Regions from separate parts of the Exiguobacterium sp. s102 genome, predicted to be linked through region 3. Evidence: riboswitches for the same ligand, from Rfam matches in the RefSeq annotation. Region 3 holds a riboswitch; each other region holds the start of a gene.
The links. A riboswitch is a leader RNA that binds a small molecule or an ion and turns the genes downstream of it on or off. The one in region 3 is predicted to bind S-adenosylmethionine.

Region 1: another riboswitch for S-adenosylmethionine. It lies ahead of ribD (bifunctional diaminohydroxyphosphoribosylaminopyrimidine deaminase/5-amino-6-(5-phosphoribosylamino)uracil reductase RibD); the one in region 3 lies ahead of msrA (peptide-methionine (S)-S-oxide reductase MsrA).
Region 2: another riboswitch for S-adenosylmethionine. It lies ahead of KNQ02_RS10580 (LLM class flavin-dependent oxidoreductase); the one in region 3 lies ahead of msrA (peptide-methionine (S)-S-oxide reductase MsrA).

What each region holds. Positions count from the first base shown of each region.
Region 1 is NZ_JACSML010000007.1:60,491-64,657, forward strand. It holds gene ribA (GTP cyclohydrolase II) at 1-668, opposite strand, end outside; gene ribE (riboflavin synthase) at 668-1,294, opposite strand; gene ribD (bifunctional diaminohydroxyphosphoribosylaminopyrimidine deaminase/5-amino-6-(5-phosphoribosylamino)uracil reductase RibD) at 1,279-2,325, opposite strand; FMN riboswitch at 2,484-2,628, opposite strand; SAM riboswitch class I at 2,781-2,885, opposite strand; SAM riboswitch class I at 3,101-3,203, shown strand; gene KNQ02_RS13905 (alpha/beta hydrolase) at 3,264-4,022, shown strand.
Region 2 is NZ_JACSML010000003.1:163,443-167,609, reverse strand. It holds gene KNQ02_RS10595 (DUF817 domain-containing protein) at 1-88, shown strand, start outside; gene KNQ02_RS10590 (DUF2325 domain-containing protein) at 181-1,449, shown strand; gene KNQ02_RS10585 (DUF975 family protein) at 1,517-2,191, shown strand; SAM riboswitch class I at 2,382-2,486, shown strand; gene KNQ02_RS10580 (LLM class flavin-dependent oxidoreductase) at 2,559-3,617, shown strand; gene KNQ02_RS10575 (ATP-grasp domain-containing protein) at 3,614-4,167, shown strand, end outside.
Region 3 is NZ_JACSML010000005.1:108,193-112,359, forward strand. It holds gene KNQ02_RS12675 (DMT family transporter) at 146-574, shown strand; gene KNQ02_RS12680 (Crp/Fnr family transcriptional regulator) at 586-1,263, shown strand; gene KNQ02_RS12685 (DMT family transporter) at 1,276-1,755, shown strand; gene msrA (peptide-methionine (S)-S-oxide reductase MsrA) at 2,153-2,683, opposite strand; SAM riboswitch class I at 2,791-2,897, opposite strand; gene KNQ02_RS12695 (M20 metallopeptidase family protein) at 2,968-4,140, opposite strand.

The DNA of each region.
Region 1 (4,167 bases), on a different contig from region 3:
GTCGTATAACCAAGCATCCGAAACGCCCCGTGCGTCGTCGGTAACAAGACTTCCGCTTCACGGCGGACAGAGCGCTCGAGATAGCGGACGAGAGCATCGATCGTAATCATTTTTAAATCATGTTCTGCTTTATACGTCACTAAATCATCAACCCGTGCCATCGTCCCGTCGTCTAAAATGATTTCACAGATGACGGCCGCTTCGGCGCTTCCCGCGAGCCGTGCCAAATCAATCCCTGCTTCCGTATGACCACGCCGGACGCGAACGCCGCCTTCGTTTGCGATCAACGGAAAGATGTGTCCGGGACGCTTGAACTGCTTTGGACCATCCGTCAACATCCGCTGAATCGTCATTGCCCGTTCCGCTGCACTGATGCCGGTTTTCGCATCTTCATGATCAATGCTGATCGTAAAAGCCGTTCCCTGCGGATCCGTGTTGACATCTGTCATCGGCCGGAGTTCGAGTCGTGTTGCGATATCCGGACTGACCGGGACACAGACGAGTCCTTTGCCGTAAGTGATCATGAAGTTAATCATCTCGGGGGTCGCGTGTTCCGCAAGTAACACGAGATCCCCTTCGTTCTCACGGTTTTCATCGTCACAGACGATGATCGGTCGTCCGCGTTTTAAGTCATCCACTGCTTCTTCAATCGAATCAAATCCGTTCATCATGCTTCGCCTCCTAAAAATGCCGACCAGTCCGTCTTCGCATCCTTCTGCGTAAAGTGATAGAGATGTTTCGCCATCAAGTCACATTCGATATTGACGAGGGCACCCGTCTGCAAGCGATCGAACGTCGTGACTTGGCGTGAATGGGGAATCAATGAAATCGTCACCGCGTCGTTTCCGACATGTTGCAGTGTCAGGCTCGTCCCATTAATCGCAATCGATCCTTTCGGAATACAGTACTTGCTCCAGTCGCCTGCCTCAAAACGGTATTCCATCGCTTCACCGTCCGGTCGCCGGCTGAGAAACCGAGCCGTTCCGTCGATATGACCGCTGACGAAGTGACCGCCGAACCGTCCATTCGCCGGCATCGCGCGTTCGAGTTGAACGGCTGCTCCGACCCGTAACGTCTGCAGCGACGTCGCTCGGATCGTCTCATGGACGGCATCGGCCGTGAATCCGCTCTTCGTCATCGCCGTCACCGTCAAACAAATCCCATCAACGGCAATGCTGTCGCCAATCTTTGTTCCGTCAAGCACTGCTGTCGCTTCAATTTCGAGCGCCAGCCCGTTCGGACGGGGGACTTTCCGTTTTATTGTGCCAAGTTCTTCAATCAATCCGGTAAACATGTCATCCTCTCCTTTCGTACATACTGGAGATGGACGTCTTGTCCGATTTGGTTCATTTTCACTAAATCAAAACGGTCTTCGATGTCCTGTTCCGTCGTCAGAGACTTGGTCCTACTGAAGAGGGACGGTGCCTGATAGAGTTCGATCGTATCCACGAGATCCGCTTCTAAAAATGCGGATTGAATCGTGGGACCGCCTTCAATCAACAGACTGCGAATACCTTGTTCATATAAAAGTTCGAGGATTTGGTCCGGTGTCGCATACGCCCCGACGAAAACCGTCACGTTCTCGCGCTCTATCGTACGTGGCTGTTCCGTCAGCCAGTACGTCGGATTCAAGCCATCGTTTAAGACTTGGAATGTTTCAGTCAGGCGCCCGCGGCGATCGACAATGACACGGACCGGTTCGATGCCGGTCGAACTGCGCAACGTCAGTGCCGGGTCATCGATGATCACCGTGTCGCTTCCGACGAGAATCGCGTCGTGTATCCCGCGTAACTGCCGTCCGTCAGCACGTGCCGCTTCCGAAGTGATAAAGCGTTGTTCACCCGTCGCAATCGTCCCGTTCATCGTTTGGGCGACTTTCACTGTGACATGCGGACGTTTTCGTTCAATCGCCGTCCAAAATGGTTCATACAGTGCCACTGCCTCGTCTTTTAGTAGACCGACTTCGACGTCAATCCCCGCCTGACGGAGACGTGTGATACCGCTTCCTGCGACGAGCGCGTGGCGGTCCTTTGTCGCGACAAAGACGCGCGCAATGCCGGCTTTTAGAATCGCTTCCGTACACGGCGGTGTTTTGCCGTGATGATTGCACGGTTCGAGTGTCACGTAGAGATCGGCTCCGCGTGCTGCTTCACCTGCCATGAGGAGCGCTTCGACTTCGGCATGGGGTCCTCCCGCATAACGGTGGGCCCCAAAACCAACAATCCGCCCCTGTTTGACGATGACGCAGCCGACACTCGGATTCGGGCTCGTTTGACCGTTTAACATGTGTGCTAGTTGCATCGCATAACTCATGAATGTTTCCATTTTTTCCGCTCCTTTCAATAAAAAAGACGCCTCCTGTAAAAGGGGCGTCGTGATTGAAGGATTGACGAAATAAGCGTCTCGCGTTTCTGTTTTTACACATACAGAAACAGACCTTTCCCTGAAAACATTTTTTCAGAAAATGGCAGCAAGCGCATTGTTTCGTCCTTCTCCCATCCGGACTTTACCGTCGGCCCTGGAGTCTCACCAAGTCAGCCACAGTGCGTACACTGCAGGTCGCGGGCTCATCGATTTATCAATCGCATCACCGCCGGTTGGGATTTTCACCCTACCCCGAAGAACTGGTTATTGAGTTATACAGCTCAAGACTAGCACAGGTCATTCTAAAATACAAAATGAATTGTATTTCATTCTCTTTTTTTAGGAAAACATCAAAAAAAGGACCCTTCTCTTAAAAGAAAAGGATCCTTCCATCTGCACTAAGGCAGAATCCGCTCCGCTCATCTTTCAGACAAACGTCTGACGGAATTGGCACAGTACGACGTAAGAAGTCTGTTGCCGAGGTTTCGTAGGGCCAGTCCCTCCACCTCTCTCGATAAGTGCTACGGTATGAAGTTCATATGTGTGATGTTTCAAGTCGTTCTTATGTCGTGAATCTAATGCTTACACTACGGGGATTCCTTTCTCAAGTCAACCATATTTTCAAAATTAAACCAAATTACCCAGTTTATCAATTTCGACTTCTTTTTGACGTCTTGACAACGTATTTCAATCAATGCTATCCTCTTCACAATGATTATTCCGACAATTCCTATACGATATATCAAGAGTGGGCGAGAGATCTGGCTCTACGAACCCACGGCAACCTGCAACATGCAAGGTGCTCCGACCAGCAAAGCCGATGCTTTGGATGATACTTACGAGAATCTCGTAGTGCGCCTAAAGCACTACGAGTTTTTTAATAGAAGGAGGAACCCTTTATGAATTCATCATCACCCGTCCTGTTTGGCGCAGAAGCTTTTTTGATTGAACGAGGTCCAATCGGTATTTTACTGTCTCACGGTTTTAACGCAACCCCTCAAAGCGTCCGTACTGTCGGAGAGCAGTTTGCCGCCCAAGGGTTTACCGTGTATGCCCCGCGTCTCGACGGACACGGGACGAGCATCCGTGATTTCGAAGCGTCGACTGCTGAAGATTGGAAACAAAGCCTCCGCCAAGGGTTCGACGTCTTAACCAATCATTGTTCGTCCATTTTCATCGCCGGACAATCGATGGGTGCGACACTTGCCCTTGCACTCGTCGCGGAAGGATTACCTGCTGACGGATTGATTACGATCAATGCAGCGTTAGCGATTCCTGCCTATGAAGCATTATCTTTTGAAGACTGTCCACGCTACTTAAAAGAAAGTACCCCAGACATTAAACGTGAAGCGTTTGAAATCATCTATGACCAGGTCCCTGTCGTCTGCGCATCGGAACTTTTGACCTTGATTGACCAGACACGTCCACTCTTACCAGCCATCGAGATTCCAACACTTATTTTATATTCTGCCGAAGACCATGTCGTCCCGCCTGAAAGTTCGGATTACCTTTATCAAGTCATCGGTTCGACGGACAAACGGAGCTATTGCCTGCTTGACTCCTATCATGTCGCGACCCTCGATTACGATCAAGAAACGATTGTCCGCGAGGCAACACACTTTGTGCACCAATATAGTCGTTTGACCCACACCGGTTGATGTCTTTCCTGCGCAAAAGCAAGGGATGAAGACTGTTTCGATGCGTGTTTCAAGCATCGACTAAGCCGTCCAGAACAATATGAATGCGCAAAAAAATGGCCGATGCCCCCTTGAAACGATGGGAGTATCGGCCATTTGATTGATG
Region 2 (4,167 bases), on a different contig from region 3:
TTGGTTCTTACTCGTCATCATTACCGTCTTGATTGTCGTCGTCGAAAAATACCGAAGTGGCGACTCCGCAGTCGAAGTTAAATCGTAACCCGTAATAAAAAAATACCCGGTTGTTTTTTTACACGGGTGAAGCATCTTGACCTTGCTATAGTTGGAAAAAATAGCAAAGGGGTTTTTAACATGATGCATCACGTAATCGAACGAGCGAAGGAGTTAGTTACAAGCAAACTGAACATCGTCGAGACAGCAGACGACTGGGGTTTGTTACTTGAAGAAATCAACGGAATCGATGAATGGGTCCAGCTGTCGCAGTACTACGCGCCACGTCAAACAACGACGAAACTAGTAGAACGTCCGGAAACACCATCTAGCCTCCCGATCAAAATGATCCAGGAACGGAAGGAAGAAGTTGAACGGACTGTCGAACAACGGTATTCCTATACGTTCGAACGGCAATTAAAGGGCGGCTCGTTACGGGAATGGCCAAACAGTCATGTCTCAGAAACAGAAATCCGTGACTGGAACCTGGAGCATGGGATGGAAGTCCGTGTCCAAGTCCTACATCAAGATGAGCGCCGGACGTCGCTTGAAATCTTAGCCGTCGTCGCGACGGATCAAGTAAAACCACTTGCAGAGCGAATCGTTTTTGAAAAGTGTATCGTCAAGAACCATGGCATCATCGAAGCGACGATTGACGGTCCACTGCAAGATGAGACGGGAAAACCGTTCTATTACACGACACCACTCGAAGACATGCGGTTCTTCCAACTGAAAGCAGGTCAACTCGTCGACCTCGTCATGTGGAAAGGTCATCCGGAGACATTGACGATTGTTTGGAAACACGCATTTCATTATGAAGTACCGACCATGACGGAATTACCGGCACGCGACGTATCGAATGGTTCGCCCGAGTCCGCCACTGCGTCACCTGCAAACAAACAGGCGAAAACAGGACGCTACGACAAGATGATGCAACGGAAACCGAAGGCGAAGAAAGTCAAAAAAGAGCGGCGCCTCCGGGAAAAGAAAGTCCAGCAACTCGAACGTCTCGATACGACGACATTACCAGGTCAACCAATCGAATTCGTCGATAAAACGGCACTCGATTTTGCTTCCTACGACGGCATGCGTCTCGTCATCGTCGGTAATGAGCAACAGCGCGCCGTCTACCGCGACTTCTTTGCGGAGACGGGAGTCGAATTAATCCATCTTGGCGGTGATGCCCAAGCTGCGAAAAAAATTGCCTGTCTCGCGAAAAAGACAGATGCGATCGTCGTCGTCAAAAGTCGGGTTTCTCACGCAGCAGCGGCACATGTCCTCGTGCAAGCAAAAAAGCACGATATTCCGTTTGCGATTGAACGACTCGATGGACGACGCTCTTTGTATACGGCGTGCCAGCAACAACTTGAAAAAGCAATGGTCCAACGTTTACTAAAAGACGAGCGTTAAAAAGTGAAACCTCCTCAAAAATAAACCGTAAAGAAAGGTAGCACTTATTTTTGAGGAGGATCTTTCGATGTCAAAACAATTAAAATTAGCAGCGCGCGAGTCGTTGCAGGGACGATGGGGCTTCATGGCATTAATGATGTTGTTGTTCTTAATCATTCAAGGCGTTCCGAACGGATTTGCGTCCTCACCCGAAGAGGATTTCCAATTTATCGACTTGATTGGTATGCTCTTGACGGTGTTGACCTTACCGGTTGCAATGGGATGGTCATGGCTCGCCCTATCTGTCGCCCGAGACGAGCAGACGAAAGTCGCCGATTTGTTTGAGCCGTACAAAATGTTCTTGAAAGCCATTGGAGTGTCAATCGTCCAAACCTTTTTCTTAGGGCTATGGTTCTTACTTTTCATCATTCCAGGAATCATTAAGTCATTCTCTTACATGTTGACGTATTACATCATTCGGGACGAACCATCGATTGGCATCCTTGATGCCATTACACGTTCACGCCAAATGATGGATGGACACAAAAAAGAGGCGTTTTTCCTCGTCCTTTCATTCATTGGTTGGTTCTTGCTCGGAATTGTTACGATCGGGATTGGTTTCCTTTGGATTGGACCATACTTCAGTGTCACAATCGCGAAGTTCTACGATCGCGTACGGGGCGAAGAAGTTTCAACGACTGGTCGCCGGACAGTCATGATGGATGCAAATCACAATGACTCACCGTTCGTATCACCAGAATGAATTGATTTTGAACAGCACCATACAAAGCAGGGATTGCCATCTTAAACCGATGTGCAATTCCTGTTTTTAGCTTCTAGACAAAGAAGTATCAAGAAACAGAGTGATTTTCCAAATGTTTTTTAATTCCGATAGGAAAAGAAGGTTTAAAGGTTGCTTTACTCTGCTAAAAGATGTACGCTAATTTCAATTATTCTTATCACGAGAAGTCGAGGGACTGGCCCGACGACACTTCAGCAACCCCGCATGAGCGGAAGGTGCTACTTCCAAGAGGAATTTATTCCTTTGAAGATAAGAGCCGACAGTAGACATTCGTCGCTCTTTTCTAAACGAAAAGAGCGATTTTTTATGCAAAAAGGGGGCACAGGGGATGGAATACGGATTTTGGTTACCAATCTTCGGGGGTTGGTTACGAAACGTCGAGGATGAACAAATGCCAGCGACATTCGATTATGCGAAACAAGTCGCACAGACGGCAGAACGGATTGGCTTTTCTACGACATTGATTGCAGAATTGAACTTAAACGACATTAAAGGAATAGCCGAACCGAGTCTTGAGGCGTGGACGACGGCAGCGGCGATTGCGGCGACAACGGAACGGTTGGAAATCATGACAGCCGTCCGGCCCGGTTTTCATAATCCGGCGACGACAGCAAAAATGGCGGCGAACCTCGATCAGTTGAGTAACGGACGTTTTACGCTCAACGTCGTCTCGGCCTGGTGGGAGGAAGAAGCCCGTCAATACAATGGGATTTTTACAGCCCATGACGAACGATATGCCCGGACGGAAGAATTCGTGACGGTCATGAAAGGATTATGGGCGGACGCATCACCCTATAGTTTTGATGGGGCGTACTATCAGCTGGAACGGGCAGAGCTTCACCCGAAACCCGTTCAGCGTCCCGGAATCAAGCTCTACGCTGGTGGTGAGAGTGAGACGGGGAAACAGACGATCGTCAATCACTGTGATGCCTATGTCATACATGGAGGAACGGTCGATGAAGTCGCGACGAAAATTACGGATATGAAAACCCGCCGCGCGGCGACCGGGAAGCAGCCGCTTGCGAGTTTCGGACTGGCGGCCTACATCATCTGTCGCGAGACGGAAGAAGCGGCGCTCGAAGAATGGCACCGGATTACGAACGTTAAAGAAGACGGTGCCGGATATGCCGGGTATGACGACTTCGTCAGTAAATCGCAACTCGAACAACAGGTCAAACGAAATGACTATTCGGTCTCAAACCGGGGACTGCGTCCGAACTTGATTGGGACGCCGGATCAAATCGCAGAACGGATTCTTGAATTTGAAGCAGTCGGCGTGACGTTGCTCTTGCTTCAATTTTCTCCGCAACTCGAAGAAATGGAACGCTTTGCCCGCGAGGTCATGCCACGCGTCGAAGCGAAACGAAAGGTAGGTCAACTAAAATGACGAAAATTCATATCTTACACGAAAATCAGGAATGGACGGATCATTTAATCAAGCGACTCGAGGAACTCAACTTACCGTATGAACAGTGGCACCTCAACGAAGGGGTCGTCCCGCTCGATGAAACACCACCGGAAGGCGTTTTTTACAGCCGGATGAGTGCCTCGTCCCATACGCGCGGGCACCGCTATGCACCAGAATTGACGGAAGGGGTCCTCGCTTGGCTCGAAGAACATGACCGGACCGTTTTCAACGGAACCCGTGCGTTACGACTCGAGGTCAGTAAGGTCAACCAATACACCGCCTTACGAAAAGCAGGTATCCGTGTTCCGAAAACGACGGCAGCCGTCGGACGTGATCAAATCGTCCAAGCCGCTCAAAACATCGGAGTATCGTCGTTCATCACGAAACACAATCGTGCCGGTAAAGGACTCGGCGTTCAATTGTTCCACTCGATTGAAGCACTCGAGACGTATCTTGACGGACCGACATTCGATGAGCCGGTCGACGGCATCACGTTGATTCAAGAGTACATTCAAGCACCTGAACCCTA
Region 3 (4,167 bases):
CGCCTCTTAATCGATTATCTACACGCTGAAGACGGGCAATCCGTCTTTTTTTATACAATTTTTTAAAATGGGACATTTGTCCTTTTCAGATAAGGTGAAAATAGTGTCTACTCATAACAGAAGAAACAAAAGGAGGTGCCTTAAAGTGCAGGGAGTTATATTCGCATTAATGAGTGGACTATTCATTGCGTTGCAGGGGATTTTTAATGCCCGTTTAGGAGATGCCATTGGTCCGTGGTTTTCGGTGACGATCGTTCATTTCGTCGGATTGATGGGGTGCTTAGCGATTTATAGTGTGGTTCGTGACCGGAAAATCGGCGGTTTTCGACAGCTTCCGCTCCTCTATGCCAGTGGCGGATTGCTTGGCGTACTCGTCGTCGTGACCGAACTGACGTCGATCCAGTTACTTGGCATGACGTGGGCGATGTGTTTGTTGCTCGTCGCACAAATTTTATGTGCATTCGTGATTGATTTGAACGGCTGGTTTGGTGTCATCAAAAAAAGGAGTAACCGGGGACAGTGGATCGGGATCAGTTTGATGCTTGCCGGAGTTGCGATTTTTTCACTGTCCTAAAGGGAGGGCCTATGCAGACGATTGAGACCTATTTAAAACAGTACGACTTAGCGGATATTTTTACGGAGACCAGTAAAGGCTATTTACGCATCGAAACGTTTTCGGAAGGGGACCTGTTATGTGTGACGGGTGAACCGATTGACCGGATGTATTTCATCGTCGAAGGAAAAATTAAAATCTCTGCAGCATCGGCTGAAGGGAAACAACGGATTTTACGCTTTAAAAAGGCGATGACGGTGATTGGTGATGCGGAATATATCAATCAACGGGAAGTCTTGAATACCATCGAGGTGATTACGGACGTCGTGGCACTCAGCATTCCGTATGCGATCTTACGTGAGCACAATACGACGAACACCTTTTTACAATTTTTACTGCGGGTCATTACGACCAAGTGGTACGCGGACTCGAAATCAGCATCATTTCATGTCCTCTATTCGGTCGAAGAACGATTTGCCGGATATCTGTTATCGATTACCTCGGACGTTTCCGACAGTCTGTTTTATCAAGAGATGCGAACGTCGAATCTCCATGACGTCGCCGATTGGCTCGGGACGAGTTACCGTCATTTAAACCGTATCATCTCAACACTTTGTGAAGAAGAAATCTTGGCGAGACGACGCGGGAAAATCATTATTTTAGATGTAGAGCGGATTAAAGAAAAAGCGAATGGCAATAGTTACGAATAAGGAGGGGCTAGCATGGGACTAGGTATGTTTTGTGCGATTACGGCAGGAATGATGATTAGTTTACAGACGGTATTGAATGCACGGATGAGTCATGCGTTCGGGGCATGGGCGACGACGACCCTCGTCTTTTTTGTCGGGTTCATCGGTTCACTGTTTGCGCTACTCGTATTTCGGGGTGGCACATTCTCGAACATTCAAACGGTCGAACCGCTTTATTTATTCGGTGGTCTGGTCGGTGTCGGTGTCGTATTTTGTGTGATGCGCGGGATTCAGCTGCTCGGTCCATCGATTGCGATTTCGGTCGTCTTGATTTCGCAACTGAGTTTTGCATTATGTGTCGACTTGTTCGGTTGGTTCGGTTTACCGAAGCTTGAGCTTTCGCTCGGACAAGTCGCTGGATTGCTTGTGATGCTAGCCGGTATTTTTGTGTTGAAACGATATCAAATCGTAGAAATCGAATCTTCGGATGAGTTGTCGGAAAAGGTATCGTAATTCTTACGGTTAACTCTGGCAGTATAAAGTCGATTTTTTAGCGCGAAGACGAATCAGTAGTTGTGGAATGAAAGATTCGTTCTTTTCGTTGCTTTCCTCGGGCGAGGCGCAAGCCGTTGCTCCTTGATCCTCACGGACAACGAGCAGGGTCTTGCCAGCCTCTTGGCAGCGCGTGTTCACGCGCTTTTTCCCGTAGGAGTCAACGAAAAACGAAGCTTTCAGGGTGTACCGTAGAGAAAATCATAGAGTAGTGTTAGAGCGCAATCCGTCTCGAATCGCTTTGAAGACGAGGCGAAACAGGGGAGCGCGAACGGATTGCCTCTTGTTATAGCATATTCACTCTTCATAAGAGTGTATCTACAAACGAAAAGCCCGCACGAAGCGGGCTTTTTTTAGTTTAGACAGATACTTCTTCTTTCCAAGCCACATCGATGAATTCATCGCGACCGGATGCTTTCCGGTCTTTTTTGTAGTGCTCCGGATTCTTTTTGTGGAAGTTTTGATGATAGTCTTCTGCTGGATAGAAGGCTTGTGCCGCTTCGATTCGTGTGACGATCGGCTGCTTAAAGCGATTGCTCGCAGCAAGCGCGTCACGTGAAGCAATCGCAGCAAGGCGCTGTTCTTCCGTATGATAAAAGATGGCAGGTGCGTATTGTGTCCCACGGTCCTGGAACTGTCCGCCGGCGTCAGTCGGATCCGTTTGCGGCCAGTAAAGTTCGAGTAACCGCTCGTATGAGAATAACGCCGGATCAAATGTAATCTCGACGACCTCCGAATGACCGGTCGTGCCTGTTTTTATTTGTTCGTATGTCGGATTTTCGATTTGTCCTCCTGTATAACCGGAAACAATTCCGTGAATACCGGGCAGTTCTTCGAATGGTGTCACCATGCACCAGAAACAGCCTCCTGCGAATGTTGCTTTTTCCATCTATATCTCGTCCTTTCCGCTGGCGGTAGTCGCCCTGTAATCATTCGTGCTCTGACAGCGAGAAAACGAAAACGACTCCTTTGCTTGGTTGCAAAAGGAGTCGTCGCTTTTTATCAACCAAAGCTTGCGCTTTGCTGGTCGTAGCACCTTGCCACTGAAGGCAGGTTGCTGGGACGTCATCGATCCAGATCTCTCAGTCCACTCTTGATAAGTGTTATATGAAGTTGATTAAATTCGTTATCATTGATGTGATAATAGCATCTCTAAAACGACAAAGTCAATCATTAAGATTGTAAGGCATGCAGGACGGTCGCACCTAGAGATTTCGCGCCGACGAGTAGTGCCCGTTCATCGATTTCATATTTCGGATGGTGTTGCGGATAAATCGTACTCCCGTCCGTTTTGGCGGACCCCGTAAAGAAGTAGCTTCCTGGGATACGCTCTAAATAATAGGCGAAATCGTCTGCTGCCATCATCGGTTTGAGTTCTTTGACATGGGCTTCACCTAAAAATGCCGTCGCCTCTTTAACGAGATTTGTTTCTACCGGATGATTCCAAAGGGATGGATAACCCGTCGTAAAGTCGATGGAGTAGCTCGCACCGATTCCGGCACACGTCGTCCGAGCAACTAAATCGACCTGCTGGCGTAACTGGTGACGCAGCGCTTCGTCGAATGTCCGGATTTCACCGACAATCCGTGCCTCACCAGTAACGATGTTCGGAGCCGTTCCGGCATGGAATGAACCGATTGCGATGATGGCAGGTGAAAACGGATCAACTCGCCGACTGACAAGGTGTTGGAGATTACAGACGAGTTGTGCCCCGGCGACGAGTGCATCTTGTGTTTTATGAGGGGCTTGCGCATGACCACCCTGTCCGTGGACAACGATTTCGAATTCATCGATGGCGCACAGCGTATGTCCTGCGTGATAGCCAATTGTTCCGACAGGTAAGTCATTTTCGAGATGCGTACCGAAAATTGCATCGACCCCGTCAAGACAGCCGTCTTCAATCATTTGAATGGCACCACCCGGGAAGACTTCTTCCCCGTGCTGATGAATGAACACGATTGTTCCGTGAAGGTCTTCTTGCAGTGCTGTAAAGGCCGAGGCAAGACCGAGTGCAATCGCCGTATGTCCGTCATGTCCACACGCATGCATGACACCCGGATGAATCGAACGGAAGGCGAGATCCGTTTCCTCCTGCAGTGGCAGGGCATCGAAATCGGCCCGAATGGCGATGGTCTTTCCAGGATGTTTTCCTTTGAGGGTCGCGACGATCCCGCTACCACCGACGTTCCTGCGGTAAGGGAGACCAAGCTCATCATAAAATGAGGCGATGGCGTTTGGTGTCCGCACTTCTTGAAAAGAGAGTTCCGGGTGACGGTGCAGATCACGACGTCTTTCAATGATTTGTTGTTCGAGTTGATCGAGTTGAGTGAAGAGTTGCTGTTGCATCATAATCATCCTTTCAGGTTTTTGAGG